Aquabacterium sp. OR-4: one gene and its partner. The protein of the gene in region 2 interacts with the protein of the main gene of each other region in a pairwise test. Links are inferred from orthologs where the notes say so. Each region holds a gene or a part of one and is shown on either strand. Other genes may lie near its edges.

Region 1 (6,174 bases), on a different replicon or contig from region 2:
CCCCCATCCATCGGAGACAACATGGTTCGATACACCCCCCTGGCCGCCGCATGCCTGAGCGTTGCCACGCTGGTTCTGGCCGGTTGCGGTGGCAGCGACGGCAGCACGCCGGCACCGCCGCCGACCCAGCGCAGCACCAGCCTGGGCCTGGTGCTGGGCACCGACGACAGCACCACCAGCGGCACCTACGCCTGGAAAGGCATCCCCTACGCCAAACCGCCGGTGGGTGCGCTGCGCTGGCGTGCACCCGCCGACGCACAGGCCTGGACGGGGGCCAGAAGCGCGCAGCAGTTCGGCAATGCCTGCGCGTCGTCGGGGCGGCTTTACGGCCCCGGGCTGAACAACCGCTACGACGCCACCATCGGCACCAGCTACAACAGCACCGTCGGCTCCGAAGACTGCCTGTACCTCAACGTGTGGCGCCCCGCCACGGCCACCGAGAAGCTGCCGGTGATCGTGTTCGTGCACGGTGGCAGCAACATCACCGGCTACACCGCCGACCCGGTGTACGACGGTGCCACGCTGGCCAAGACCGCCAATGCCGTGGTGGTCAGCGTCAACTACCGGCTGGGCGTGCTGGGCTTCTTGAACGCCGCGCCGCTGAAGACCGGCGATGCGCTGGACGACTCGGGCAACTTCGCGCTGCTCGACATCCACAAGTCACTGCAGTTCATCCAGCGCAACATCGCCCAGTTTGGCGGCGATGCCGGCAACGTCACCCTGATGGGCCAGTCGGCAGGAGCCGTCAACGTGCTGGCGGTGATGACCATGCCGCTGGTCGTGAATGCCAGCCCGGCCCTGGTGCACCGGCTGATCCCGATCAGCGGCGGCATCGCCCGCGACGTGGACGTGCCGCCCGCCCTGGCTGCGCAGACCGGCGGCCAGAACTGGTTCGTGCCGTCGCTCGAAGACCAGTCGGTGTGGGCCACGCGGGCCCAGGCCCTGCTGACCAACCTGCTGGTGTCGGACGGCACCGTGGCCAGCACCGCGGCGGCCACCGCCTACATCGCCACCCGCAGCGCCGCCCAGCTGGCCGACTACCTGCGCAGCAAGAGCGCCGACCAGTTGCTGGACACCGTGTTGACCAAGCTGGCACCGGCCGGCCAGAGCGGCGCGAACCCGATCCCCGATGGCACGGTGCTGCCGCTCAACCCCACCGCCGAGATCCGGGCCGGCCGCTACCTGAAGGTGCCGGTGCTGGTGGGCAACACCCGCGACGAGATCAAGCTGTTTCCGGCACTGACCTTTCCGTGGCTCGGGTTGGCCCGCGGCCGCGTGGCCACCATGACCGACCCGGTGGTGTTTGCCCGGGCCTTCAGCCATGACCCGAACGCCGCACCCACGATGACCGTGGCCGACTGGATCCCCGAGCAGTTTCTGCCGACAACGGCGCCCTACCCGGGCTTCAATGCCACCACCGACTATGTCAACCAGCACTGGTTCATCCCCAACCGCGACAGCTTGATCAGCGCCCTGCAATCGCAAGCCGGGCAGAAGGTCTGGGCCTACCGCTTCGACTGGGACCGCGAGCCCGCGCCGTTCAACGAGGTCTTCGGCGCCGCCCATGCCTTCGATCTGCCCTTCATCTTCGGCAACTTCGGGCCGTCGCTGTACGCCAACTTCGTCAACAGCAACGCCAACAAGCCCGGCCGGCTGGCCCTGTCGGACGCCATGATGCGCAGCATCGGCGCCTTTGCGCTCAAGGGCGATCCCAACGATGCCTCGCTGGGCATCACCTGGCCCCAATGGCCATCGACCCTGCTGTTCAATGCCTCGCTGACGGCCAAGGCGATCACGCTGCAGTGAGTGCAGCCAGCTCCGCCGCCGCGTTGCCGCCCAGGCGGCGGCGCGGGCCAGGCTCAGGGCTGGGGTTTGGCGGGCTGGTGCCCTGAGCGGCGGGCAGTCAGGTAGTCGGGCAGTCAGGCAGTCGGTTGGCGCGCTGGTGTGTGGCCCAGCCGACAGCCAGCTCAAACGTCGATGTTCGCCGCCCTCAAGGCATTGCTCTCGATGAAGTCGCGCCGCGGCTCGACCTCGTCGCCCATCAGCATGGTGAACACGCGGTCGGCTTCGATGGCGTCTTCGATCTGCACGCGCAGCAGGCGGCGCACGGTGGGGTCCATGGTGGTCTCCCACAGCTGCTCGGGGTTCATCTCACCCAGGCCCTTGTAGCGCTGGCGGCCCACGGCGTTTTCGGCCTGGCCCATCAGCCAGGCCATCGCGGCGCGGAAGTCGGCAGCCTTGTGCTCCTTCATCTTCTCGCCCTCGCCGCGACGCACCACGGCATCGGCGCCCAGCAGGCCCTTGAAGGTGACGCCGGCTTCCTTCAGCGCAGCGTAGTCGGCGCCGTGCACGAAGTCGGCGGTGATCACGCTGGCCTTCACGTTGCCGTGGTGGCGGCGGCTGATGCGCAGCAGGTGCTTGTCGGTGCGTGCGTCGAACTGCGATTCGACCGTGGCATCGGTCAGTGCGGCCTGCAGCGCGGCAGCGCTGGCTTCGGCCTTGGTGGCATCGTCGAGGTCGAGCTCCAGGCCGTTGGCGATGGCGCGCAGGGCGTCCAGGTCCATCCAGTTGCCCAGGCGGTCGACCACATGGTTGGCCACCACGTACTTGCGCGCCAGCTCCTCCAGCGTGCTGCCGCTCAGCGCGGCGCGGGCACCGTCGGGGCCGTCAGGCAGCACCGAGGCGCCGTCGATCGCCACCTTCAGCAAGAAGCCGTCGAGCTCGTGGCCGTCCTTCAGGTACTGCTCGTGCTTGCCCACCTTCACCTTGTACAGCGGCGGCTGGGCGATGTAGATGTGGCCGCGCTCGACCAGCTCGGCCATCTGGCGGTAGAAGAACGTGAGCAGCAGGGTGCGGATGTGCGCGCCGTCCACGTCGGCGTCGGTCATCACGATGATGCGGTGGTAGCGCAGCTTGTCGACGTTGAAGTCTTCGGCGCCGATGCCGGTGCCCAGGGCGGTGATCAGCGTGACGATCGATTCGCTGCTCAGCAGCTTTTCGTAGCGCGCCTTCTCCACGTTCAGGATCTTGCCGCGCAGCGGCAGGATCGCCTGGAACTTGCGGTCGCGGCCCTGCTTGGCACTGCCGCCGGCGGAGTCACCCTCCACGATGTAGATCTCGCAGAGGCTGGGGTCCTTCTCCTGGCAATCGGCCAGCTTGCCGGGCAGGCCCAGGCCGTCCATCACGCCCTTGCGGCGGGTCATCTCGCGCGCCTTGCGTGCGGCCTCGCGGGCACGCGCGGCCTCGACGATCTTGCCGCAGATGATCTTGGCGTCGATCGGGTTCTCGAGCAGCCAGTCGGTGAGCAGCTTGCTCACGATCTCTTCGACCGGGCCGCGTACTTCAGACGATACGAGCTTGTCCTTGGTCTGGCTGCTGAACTTGGGCTCGGGCACCTTGACGCTCACCACGCAGGCCAGGCCTTCGCGCATGTCGTCACCGGCGATCTCGACCTTGGCCTTCTTGGCCAGTTCGTTGTCGTCGATGTACTTGTTGATCACCCGGGTCATCGCCGCACGCAGGCCGGTGAGGTGGGTGCCACCGTCGCGCTGCGGGATGTTGTTGGTGAAACACAGCACGTTCTCGCTGAAGCCGTCGTTCCACTGCATGGCCACCTCGACACCGATGTTGGTGTTCTGGTCGCTCATCTTGTCGCCCAGGGCGTGGAAGATGTTCGGGTGCAGGGTCTTCTTGCCCTGGTTGATGAACTCGACGAAACCCTTCACGCCGCCGGCGTAGGCAAAGTTGTCTTCCTTGGCGTTGCGCTCGTCGACCAGGCGGATCTTCACGCCGTTGTTCAGGAACGAGAGCTCGCGCAGGCGCTTGGCCAGGATGTCGTAGTGGAAGTCGTTGTTCTGCTGGAAGATCTCGGTGTCGGGCAGAAAGTGCACCTCGGTGCCGCGCTTCTCGGTCTCGCCCACGATCTTCAGCGGCCGCACTTCGGCGCCGTCGCGCATCTCGGTGGGCATGTCCTGCGGAATGCCGCGCGCAAACTCGATCTGGTGCACCTTGCCTTCGCGGCGCACGGTCAGGCGCAGCCAGCGGCTCAGGCCGTTGACGCAGCTCACGCCCACGCCGTGCAGGCCGCCCGAGACCTTGTAGCTGTTCTGGTTGAACTTGCCGCCGGCATGCAGCTCGGTCAGCGCGATCTCGGCCGCACTGCGCTTGGGCTCGTGCTTGTCGTCCATCTTCACGCCGGTGGGGATGCCGCGGCCGTTGTCGACGACGCTGATGCTGTTGTCGCTGTGGATGGTGACGGTGATGTCGTCGCAGTGGCCGGCCAGCGCTTCGTCGATGGAGTTGTCGACCACCTCGAACACCAGGTGGTGCAGGCCGGTGCCGTCGCTGGTGTCGCCGATGTACATGCCCGGGCGCTTGCGCACGGCCTCCAGGCCTTCCAGGATCTGGATGCTGCCTTCGCCGTAGGCCGCCGAGGCTTCCGAGCCGGTGGAGGCCACCTGGCCCTGGGCCGAGGGCACCTCGCGCTGGGTCACGCCCTGGCTGTCAGCTTGCTTGCTCGGGTCCTGCGGGGCGGTGGGTTCGGTCATTGCTTTTCTTCAAGGCCGCGGAGCGGCCGCATTCAACGGTCTGGCTGGAACCCCCGCCTGGCGGGGGCAGGGGGTGCGCAAACGGATGGGCAGCATGCCCATGAGGTTCTGACTCCGTCAGATCCTCATCGGCATCACGACGTACTTGAAACCCGGCTGCTCGGGCACGGTGATCAGCGCGCTGCTGTTGCCGTCCTGCAGCTCGACCTTCACCATGTCGGCGCCGATGTTGCCCAGGGCGTCCATCAGGTACGTGACGTTGAAACCGACCTCGATGGCGTCGCCACCGTAGTCGATCTCGAGCTCTTCCTTGGCCTCTTCCTGCTCGGCATTGCTGCTGGCAATGCGCAGGGTACCGGGGTCGAAGTTCAGGCGCACGCCCTTGAACTTGTCGCTCGTCAGGATGGCCGCGCGCTGCAGGCTGGCCAGCAGCGGGGCACGGCCCAGCGTCACGCTGTTGCGGTGGTTCTTGGGCACCACGCGGTTGTAGTCGGGGAACTTGCCCTCGACCAGCTTGGTCACAAACTCGAGCCCCGAGAACGCGAACTTGGCCTGGTTGGCGGCAAAGCGCATCTCGATCACGGTGTCCTCGTCCTTGAGCAGGCGCTGCAGCTCGAGCACGGTCTTGCGCGGCAGGATCACCTCCTGCTTCGGGATCTCGGTCTCGAGCTCGGCCTGGGCCAGGCCCAGGCGGTGGCCGTCGGTGGCCACCAGCGTGAGCGTCTTGCCCTCGGCCACGAACAGGATGCCGTTGAGGTAGTAGCGGATGTCGTGCACCGCCATCGCGAAGTGCACCTGGTTGATCAAGGCCTTGAGCACCTTCTGCGGCACGCCGAACGCGGGGCCGAAATCGGCCGATTCGTTGACCAGCGGAAAGTCCTCGGCCGGCAGCGTCTGCAGCGTGAAGCGGCTCTTGCCGCCAGTGAGCGTGAGCTTGCTCTGGGCCGCGCTGAGCGCCACCACCTGGTCGCCAGGCAGCGAGCGCAGGATGTCGATCAGCTTGCGTGCCCCGACGGTGCACGACCACGGCCCCGTATCACCGCCCAGCGTGGCGTTGGTGCGCACCTGGATCTCGAGATCGCTGGTGGTGAACTCGATCGCGTCGGCGCTCTTGCGCATCAGCACATTGGCCAGGATGGGCAGCGTGTGCCGGCGCTCCACGATGCCGGCCACGGCCTGCAAGGCCTCGAGCAGTTCGTGTTGCGGCGCTTTCAAAACAATCATGTCTTCCTCTTTAAAGAACTGGTAGTTCTTAGTAGGGGGCCGGGCTGGCTGTGAACAAGGCTATTTTCACCTGACATTTCAACGCTTTACGGCCGGCCGAACCCTGTGGGCGCGAGGGCTGGAAGCATCGGGTTGGCCAACAACAACTCGATGGCGGCGCAAATCGATGTGGATAACAGCAGGCTTGTTCGAGTCTTGTTCACAGGTTTGTCATTTGACGGCAGTGCTACAGCCGGTGTATGCGCCTGGCGGCGCCCACAACGGGGTCGGCGGGGCGGCGGATCAGCCCTTGAGCGTCTGCTCCAGCACGTGCAGCTGCTGGTTCAGCTCGGTGTCCTTGGTGCGGTCGCCGCCGATCTTGCGCACCGCGTGCAGCACCGTGGTGTGGTCGCGGCCACCGAAC
Region 2 (6,197 bases):
CCCTGGCGCAGCTGCCAGCCGGACGGCGCCGGCAGCGAGGTGTGGCCGTCGGCCTCGTTGCTGGCGGCAATCGCCACATCGGCGTACTTGCGCGCCTCGCCGGCCGACTTCTTGGACCAGGCGCCGGTGACCACCAGATCAACCAGCCCGCCGCGCGACAGGTTCATCGGCACGATGGCGTTTTCGCCCAGGCCACCGCCCTGCATGAACAGCACGCGGAAATGCGCCGGCACCGCGAGCAGTTCACGCAGGTCGCGTTCGGCGGCCTCGTGGATCGAGACGAACTCCTTGCCGCGGTGGCTCATCTCCATCACGCCCATGCCCGAACCGTGCCAGTCGAGCATCTCGGCAGCGGCTTCGCGCAGCACTTCTTCGGGCAGCACGGCCGGGCCGGCCGAGAAGTTGTAGGGGCGGTGGGTGGTGCTCATCGGCGGACTGCGCAGTGGGGGCCCCGGTTTACTTCTTGCCCGAGGCCGCGGCGGCCGGCGGCTTGACGCCCCCGCCGGCCGGCGCGCCGCCCTGCGCACCCTGCGCCGGCAGGCCCAGCTTCTTGGCCACCGATTGCTCCAGCGCCTTGAGCTTGGGCTCGATGGTGCTGCGGGTGTCTTCCACCACCTTCTGGCCCAGCAGCTGCTGGCTCTGCGGCACGATCTCGCTGAACTTGCGGCTCACCGGCGACTCGAGCCAGGCCACCAGGGTCTTGAGCTCGTCCTCGCTGAACTTCTCCTCGAGCAGCGGGCCGATGGTGGTGGCGGCCAGCTTGACGGCGCGCTCGCGCATGTAGGGCGCATTGGTGTCGAAGAACTTCTTCACCTCGGCCTGGATGTCCTTGCCCAGCGCCTCGCGCTTGTCGGCCGGCACCTGGCCCAGCGCACGGCCGGCACCCTGCAGCAGCAGCTGCGCCGGCTCGCCCAGCAGCGCGCTGCCGATGTTCTCGAAGCCGCCTTGCTGCAGCTTCATCACCTTGGCCACCAGTTCCTTCTTGGCCGGCGAGCTGGCGGTGGCCGAGGCGGCCGCTGCCGGAGCGGCCGCCTGGGCCAGCGCCTGGCCAGCGCTGGCGGTGAGCAGGGCCACGGTGATGGCCTGCGCCAGCGGTCGGAAAAACGTCATGCGGGATCCTGGTTGGGGGAGTCGGTGCCGGCGTCGGTGCCGGGTTCGGCATCGGCGTTGCCGCTGCCGTCGTCGTTGGCGTCGTTCTCGACGATGCGCTGCAGGCCGCTGAGCTTGCTGCCGTCGTCGAGCGCGATCAGCGTCACGCCCTGCGTGGCGCGGCCGAGTTCGCGGATCTCCGACACGCGGGTGCGCACCAGCACGCCCTTGTCGGTGATCAGCATGATCTCGTCGTTGGCGCGCACCAGCGTGGCGGCCACCACCTTGCCGTTGCGCTCGCTTTGCTGGATGGCGATCATGCCCTTGGTGCCGCGGCCGTGGCGGGTGTACTCGACGATGCTGGTGCGCTTGCCGAAGCCGTTCTCGGTGGCGGTGAGCACGCTCTGGCTCTCGTCTTCGGCCACCAGCATGGCGATCAGGCTCTGGCCGTCTTCCAGCATCATGCCGCGCACGCCGCGGGCCTGGCGACCCATGGCGCGCACATCGTCTTCATCGAAGCGCACCGCCTTGCCGCTGTCGGAGAACAGCATCACGTCGTGCTTGCCGTCGGTGAGCGCGGCGCCGATCAGGTGGTCGCCCTCGTCCAGGTCGACGGCGATGATGCCGGCCTTGCGCGGGTTGCTGAAGTCATCGAGCGCCGTCTTCTTCACGGTGCCCAGGGCGGTGGCCATGAAGATGTAGTGGTCGCCCGGGAAGCTGCGGAACTCGCCGGTCAGCGGCAGCACCACGTTGATCTTCTCGTCGGCCTGCAGCGGGAACATGTTGACGATGGGCTTGCCACGGCTGGCCCGCCCGCCCTGCGGCACTTCCCACACCTTGAGCCAGTAGACGCGGCCGCGGTTGCTGAAGCACAGGATCCAGTCGTGCGTGTTGGCGATGAAGAGCTGGTCGATCCAGTCGTCTTCCTTGGTCGCCGTGGCCTGCTTGCCGCGGCCGCCGCGCTTTTGCGCGCGGTATTCGGTGAGCGGCTGGCTCTTGATGTAGCCGGTGTGGCTGAGCGTCACCACCATGTCGGTGGGCGTGATCAGGTCCTCGGTGCCGAGCTCCTGCACGTTGTGCTCGATCATCGAGCGGCGGGCGCCCAGCTTGGTCTGGCCGAACTCGCTCTTCAGCGCGATCAGCTCGTCGCCGATGATGGTCGTCACCCGTTCGGGCTTGGCCAGGATGTCGAGCAGGTCGGTGATGACGGCCATCACCTCGCGGTACTCGCCGATGATCTTGTCCTGCTCCAGCCCGGTCAGGCGCTGCAGGCGCATCTGCAGGATCTCGCCAGCCTGGTCGTCGCTCAGGCGGTACAGGCCATCGGGCTGCAGACCGTAGCTGTCGGGCAGGCCATCGGGGCGGTAGGCGCGGCTGCCGCCGGGCGTGGTGCCCTCGGTGCGCATCAGCATCTCGCGCACCAGGCCCGAATCCCAGCGCTTGGCCATCAGCGCGGCGCGCGCCACCGGCGGCGTCGGGCTGTTCTTGATGGTCTCGATGAACTCGTCGATGTTGGCCAGCGCCACCGCCAGGCCTTCGAGCACATGGCCGCGCTCGCGGGCCTTGCGCAGCTCGTACACGGTGCGCCGCGTCACCACCTCGCGCCGGTGCTCGAGGAAGATGTCGAGCAGCTGCTTCAGGTTGCACAGCTTGGGCTGACCGTCGATCAGCGCCACCATGTTCATGCCGAAGCTGTCCTGCAGCTGCGTCTGCTTGTACAGGTTGTTCAGCACCACCTCGGGCACTTCACCGCGCTTGAGCTCGATGACCACGCGCATGCCCGACTTGTCGGACTCGTCCTGCAGGTGGCTGATGCCCTCGATCTTCTTCTCGCGCACCAGTTCGGCAATGCGCTCGAGCAGCGTCTTCTTGTTGACCTGATAGGGGATCTCGTCAACGATGATGGCCTGCCGCGCGCCGCGCTCCAGGTCTTCAAAGTGCACCTTGGCGCGCATCACCACCTTGCCGCGGCCGGTGCGGTAGCCCTCGCGCACGCCGCTCAGGCCGTAGATGATGCCGGCGGTGGGGAAGTCGGGCGCCGGCACGATCTGCATCAGCTCGTCGATCGAGGCGTCCGGCACCTTCAGCAGGTGCAGGCAGGCGTCGACCACCTCGTTGAGGTTGTGCGGCGGGATGTTGGTGGCCATGCCCACCGCGATGCCGGCCGAGCCGTTGACCAGCAGGTTGGGCAGCCGCGCCGGCAGCACCGTGGGCTCTTTCTCAGAGCCGTCGTAGTTGGGCGCGAAGTCGACCGTTTCCTTGTCGATGTCGGCCAGCATCTCGTGGGCGATCTTGGACAGGCGGATTTCGGTGTACCGCATCGCCGCGGCGCTGTCGCCGTCGACCGAGCCGAAGTTGCCCTGGCCATCCACCAGCATGTGGCGCAGACTGAAGGTCTGCGCCATGCGCACGATGGTGTCGTACACCGCGGTGTCGCCGTGCGGGTGGTACTTACCGATCACGTCGCCGACGATACGGGCCGATTTCTTGTACGGGCGGTTCCAGTCGTTGTTGAGCTCGTGCATCGCGAACAGCACGCGGCGGTGCACGGGCTTGAGCCCGTCACGCGCATCGGGCAGCGCTCGCCCGACGATCACGCTCATTGCGTAATCTAGATAGGAGCGCCGCATCTCCTCTTCGAGGCTGATCGGCAGGGTTTCCTTGGCGAAGGACGTCATGCGTTTGCGGCGGGCTGAAGCGCCGGGCATCAAGGAGGCCTGACCGGCGTCCCGGGCGGGCAATCCATCATTCTAAGCGGCGCCGGGTTGTCGCGGCGATGCAACATCCTGGGCCGTTCGGCGCGTCCGGAGGCTGAAAAGCGGGTCGGCCGAAATGTGCGTGGCACAATGATTCATCGGTGGCAAACGCCTGCCGAACCAGGTGTTTGTCGGCTTTTCTTGCTTCCGATTTGGACGTTACGCAGTGATCTGCGGCTTTCCTCGAGAGGAGAATCATGAAGAAACTGAACAAGGTGGCGGTGCTCTTCGCGTCGGCCGCAATCGTTGCGCCCTTGGCGGCTTTCGCCCAGGTCAGCACGGGTGGCGACAATTGGCGCGGCACGGATGGCACGGTGTGGAAGAACGGCACCAATGAACTCTGCTGGCGCGATGCGCAGTGGACGCCCGCCACGGCGGCCGAACAGTGCGATGGCGCACTGAAGAAGGCTCCGCCGCCGGCCCCGGCCCCCGCTCCGCGTGTGGCGCCCCCGCCGCCCCCGCCGCCGGTGGTGGCTCCGCCCCCGGCTCCGGTTGCACCGGTTGCCCCGGTGCCGGCCCCCGCGCCGAAGCCCACCAGCGAGAAGGTGACCTTCGCTGCTGACGCCTTCTTCGACTTCGACAAGGCTGTGCTCAAGCCCGAAGCCAAGGCCAAGCTGGACGACCTGGTCGGCAAGACCTCGGCCGTCAGCCTGGAAGTCGTGATCGCCGTCGGCCACACCGACTCGGCCGGTGCCGACGCCTACAACCAGAAGCTGTCGGTTGGCCGTGCTGAAGCCGTCAAGGCCTACCTGACCGGCAAGGGCATCGAGAAGAACCGCGTGTACACCGAAGGCAAGGGCGAGAAGAACCCCGTTGCCGACAACAAGACCGCCGAAGGCCGCGCGAAGAATCGTCGCGTGGAAATCGAAGTGGTTGGCACGCGCGCCATCAAGTGATGACCTGCCCCTCGGGGCCTTTCAGCACCCAGTAAAAAACCCCGCCTCGGCGGGGTTTTTTGCGTTCTGGCCGAGGCCATCGGGGCCTTGGCGAACGGGCCTGGGCGAAGGCGCCCTGGGTGATGGATCAGGCCGGCGGCAGCTGGCCTGTGGCGGCCAAGAGGTCGCTGCCGGGCCTCAGCGCGCGGCCTGGCGTTGCGTGGCCACGGCGCGCCCCAGCTCGATGACCGCCAGCGCGTAGTAGGCCGACCAGTTGTAGCGCGTGACCGCATAAAAGTTGGTGGTGCCGGCGATGTGGCTGGGTGCGGCGTCGCCGTTCTGCAGTTCCACCAGCGCCAGTGGCCCGCCATGTGCGCGGCCGTCGGCGTCGAGTTCGGCGCCATGCTCGGCCAGCTGCGCGGCGCTGAAGCTGGGCAGGATGTCGGGTGCCAGCAGCCGGGCGCGCTCGGTGGTGTCGACCGGCGGGCGCACCGCGAAGTGGGTGGGCATGCCGCGCTGCCAGCCGTGGCGCACCATGTAGTGGCCGATGCTGCCGATCACGTCGGCGGCGCTGGACACCATGTCGATGCGCCCATCGCCGTCGAAATCGAGCGCATGGCGGTTGATGCTGCCCGGCATGAACTGACCCAGGCCCATGGCGCCAGCGAACGAGCCCTTCACGCTGCTCGGCTCCAGGCCCTGGCTGTGGGCCAGTTTCAGGAACTCGCCGAGCTCGTCGCGGAAGAAGGCGCTGCGGTCCTTGCGGCCGCTGGGAAAGTCGAGGCTCAGCGTGGCCAGGGCGTCCAGCACGCGAAAGCCGCCGGTGAGCCGGCCGTAGTAGGTCTCGACGCCGATGATGCCGATGACCAGTTCAGCCGGCACGCCAAAGCGCTCGGCCGCGGCATCCAGCCAGCGCGCCTGCGCGTCCCAGAAGGCCACGCCGGCCTGCACCCGCGCCGGTTCGACGAAGCGCGCGCGGTAGGCCTGCCAGTTCTTGGCGCTGCCCGCCGGTGGCGGCATGATCAGCCGCGCCACGGCGGGCACCAGCCGGGCGCCGGCCAGCTGCGCCTGCACCCAGGCCGGGTCGAGGCCATGGCGTTCGGCAATGTCGCGGGCCAGTGCGGCAGCCTCGGGCCGGCCGGCATAACTTGGGCCCGCAGCGACATCGGTGGCTGGGCGCTTGGGCTGGGCGGCCTTGGCCGGCTTGGCCGGCCTGGCTGCCTTGCGTGCCGGGGCCGCCTTGGCGCCCGGTGGGCGGGCCGATGCCGCCGGGCTGGTTGCCTGGGCCTGTGCCACCGGGCCGAGGCCCGCGCCGGCCAGCGCGAAGGCCAGCGCCCAGCTCAGCGGACGCAGGGTGGGGTGCCGGTTCGGTGCGCGCATGCCCGGCATTATCGGCGGGGTGATGGCGGTGGCTGGCCGCTGCTTGTGGGCGCCGTGCTGGTGGCCGGGGTTGTGGGCGCCGGGCCGCTGGCCGTGG

The links.
Region 1: the proteins of gyrA (region 2) and gyrB interact in binary tests that used the Escherichia coli proteins (3 or more experiments, as listed by UniProt). The link is inferred for Aquabacterium sp. OR-4 from one-to-one orthologs.

The regions. Positions count from the first base shown.
Region 1 is NZ_JAOCQD020000001.1:227,117-233,290, forward strand. The notes cover bases 1,758-4,912. They hold gyrB (DNA topoisomerase (ATP-hydrolyzing) subunit B), read right to left. Parts: upstream 4,548-4,912; coding sequence 1,968-4,547; downstream 1,758-1,967. Other genes in these bases: N4G63_RS00920 (carboxylesterase/lipase family protein), read left to right, coding at 1,758-1,806; dnaN (DNA polymerase III subunit beta), read right to left, coding at 4,665-4,912. In the rest of the region: more of N4G63_RS00920, read left to right, coding at 22-1,757; more of dnaN, read right to left, coding at 4,913-5,771; chromosomal replication initiator protein DnaA, read right to left, coding at 6,054-6,174. UniProt on the Escherichia coli protein: DNA gyrase negatively supercoils closed circular double-stranded DNA in an ATP-dependent manner to maintain chromosomes in an underwound state.
Region 2 is NZ_JAOCQD020000002.1:993,720-999,916, reverse strand. What follows is about bases 907-4,084. They hold gyrA (DNA gyrase subunit A), read right to left. Parts: upstream 3,768-4,084; coding sequence 1,107-3,767; downstream 907-1,106. Other genes in these bases: ompA (outer membrane protein OmpA), read left to right, coding at 4,043-4,084; N4G63_RS16725 (DUF2059 domain-containing protein), read right to left, coding at 907-1,110. Outside these bases: serC (3-phosphoserine/phosphohydroxythreonine transaminase), read right to left, coding at 1-428; more of N4G63_RS16725, read right to left, coding at 457-906; more of ompA, read left to right, coding at 4,085-4,741; mltB (lytic murein transglycosylase B), read right to left, coding at 4,919-6,100; N4G63_RS16705 (transglutaminase TgpA family protein), read right to left, coding at 6,109-6,197. UniProt on the Escherichia coli protein: A type II topoisomerase that negatively supercoils closed circular double-stranded (ds) DNA in an ATP-dependent manner to maintain chromosomes in an underwound state.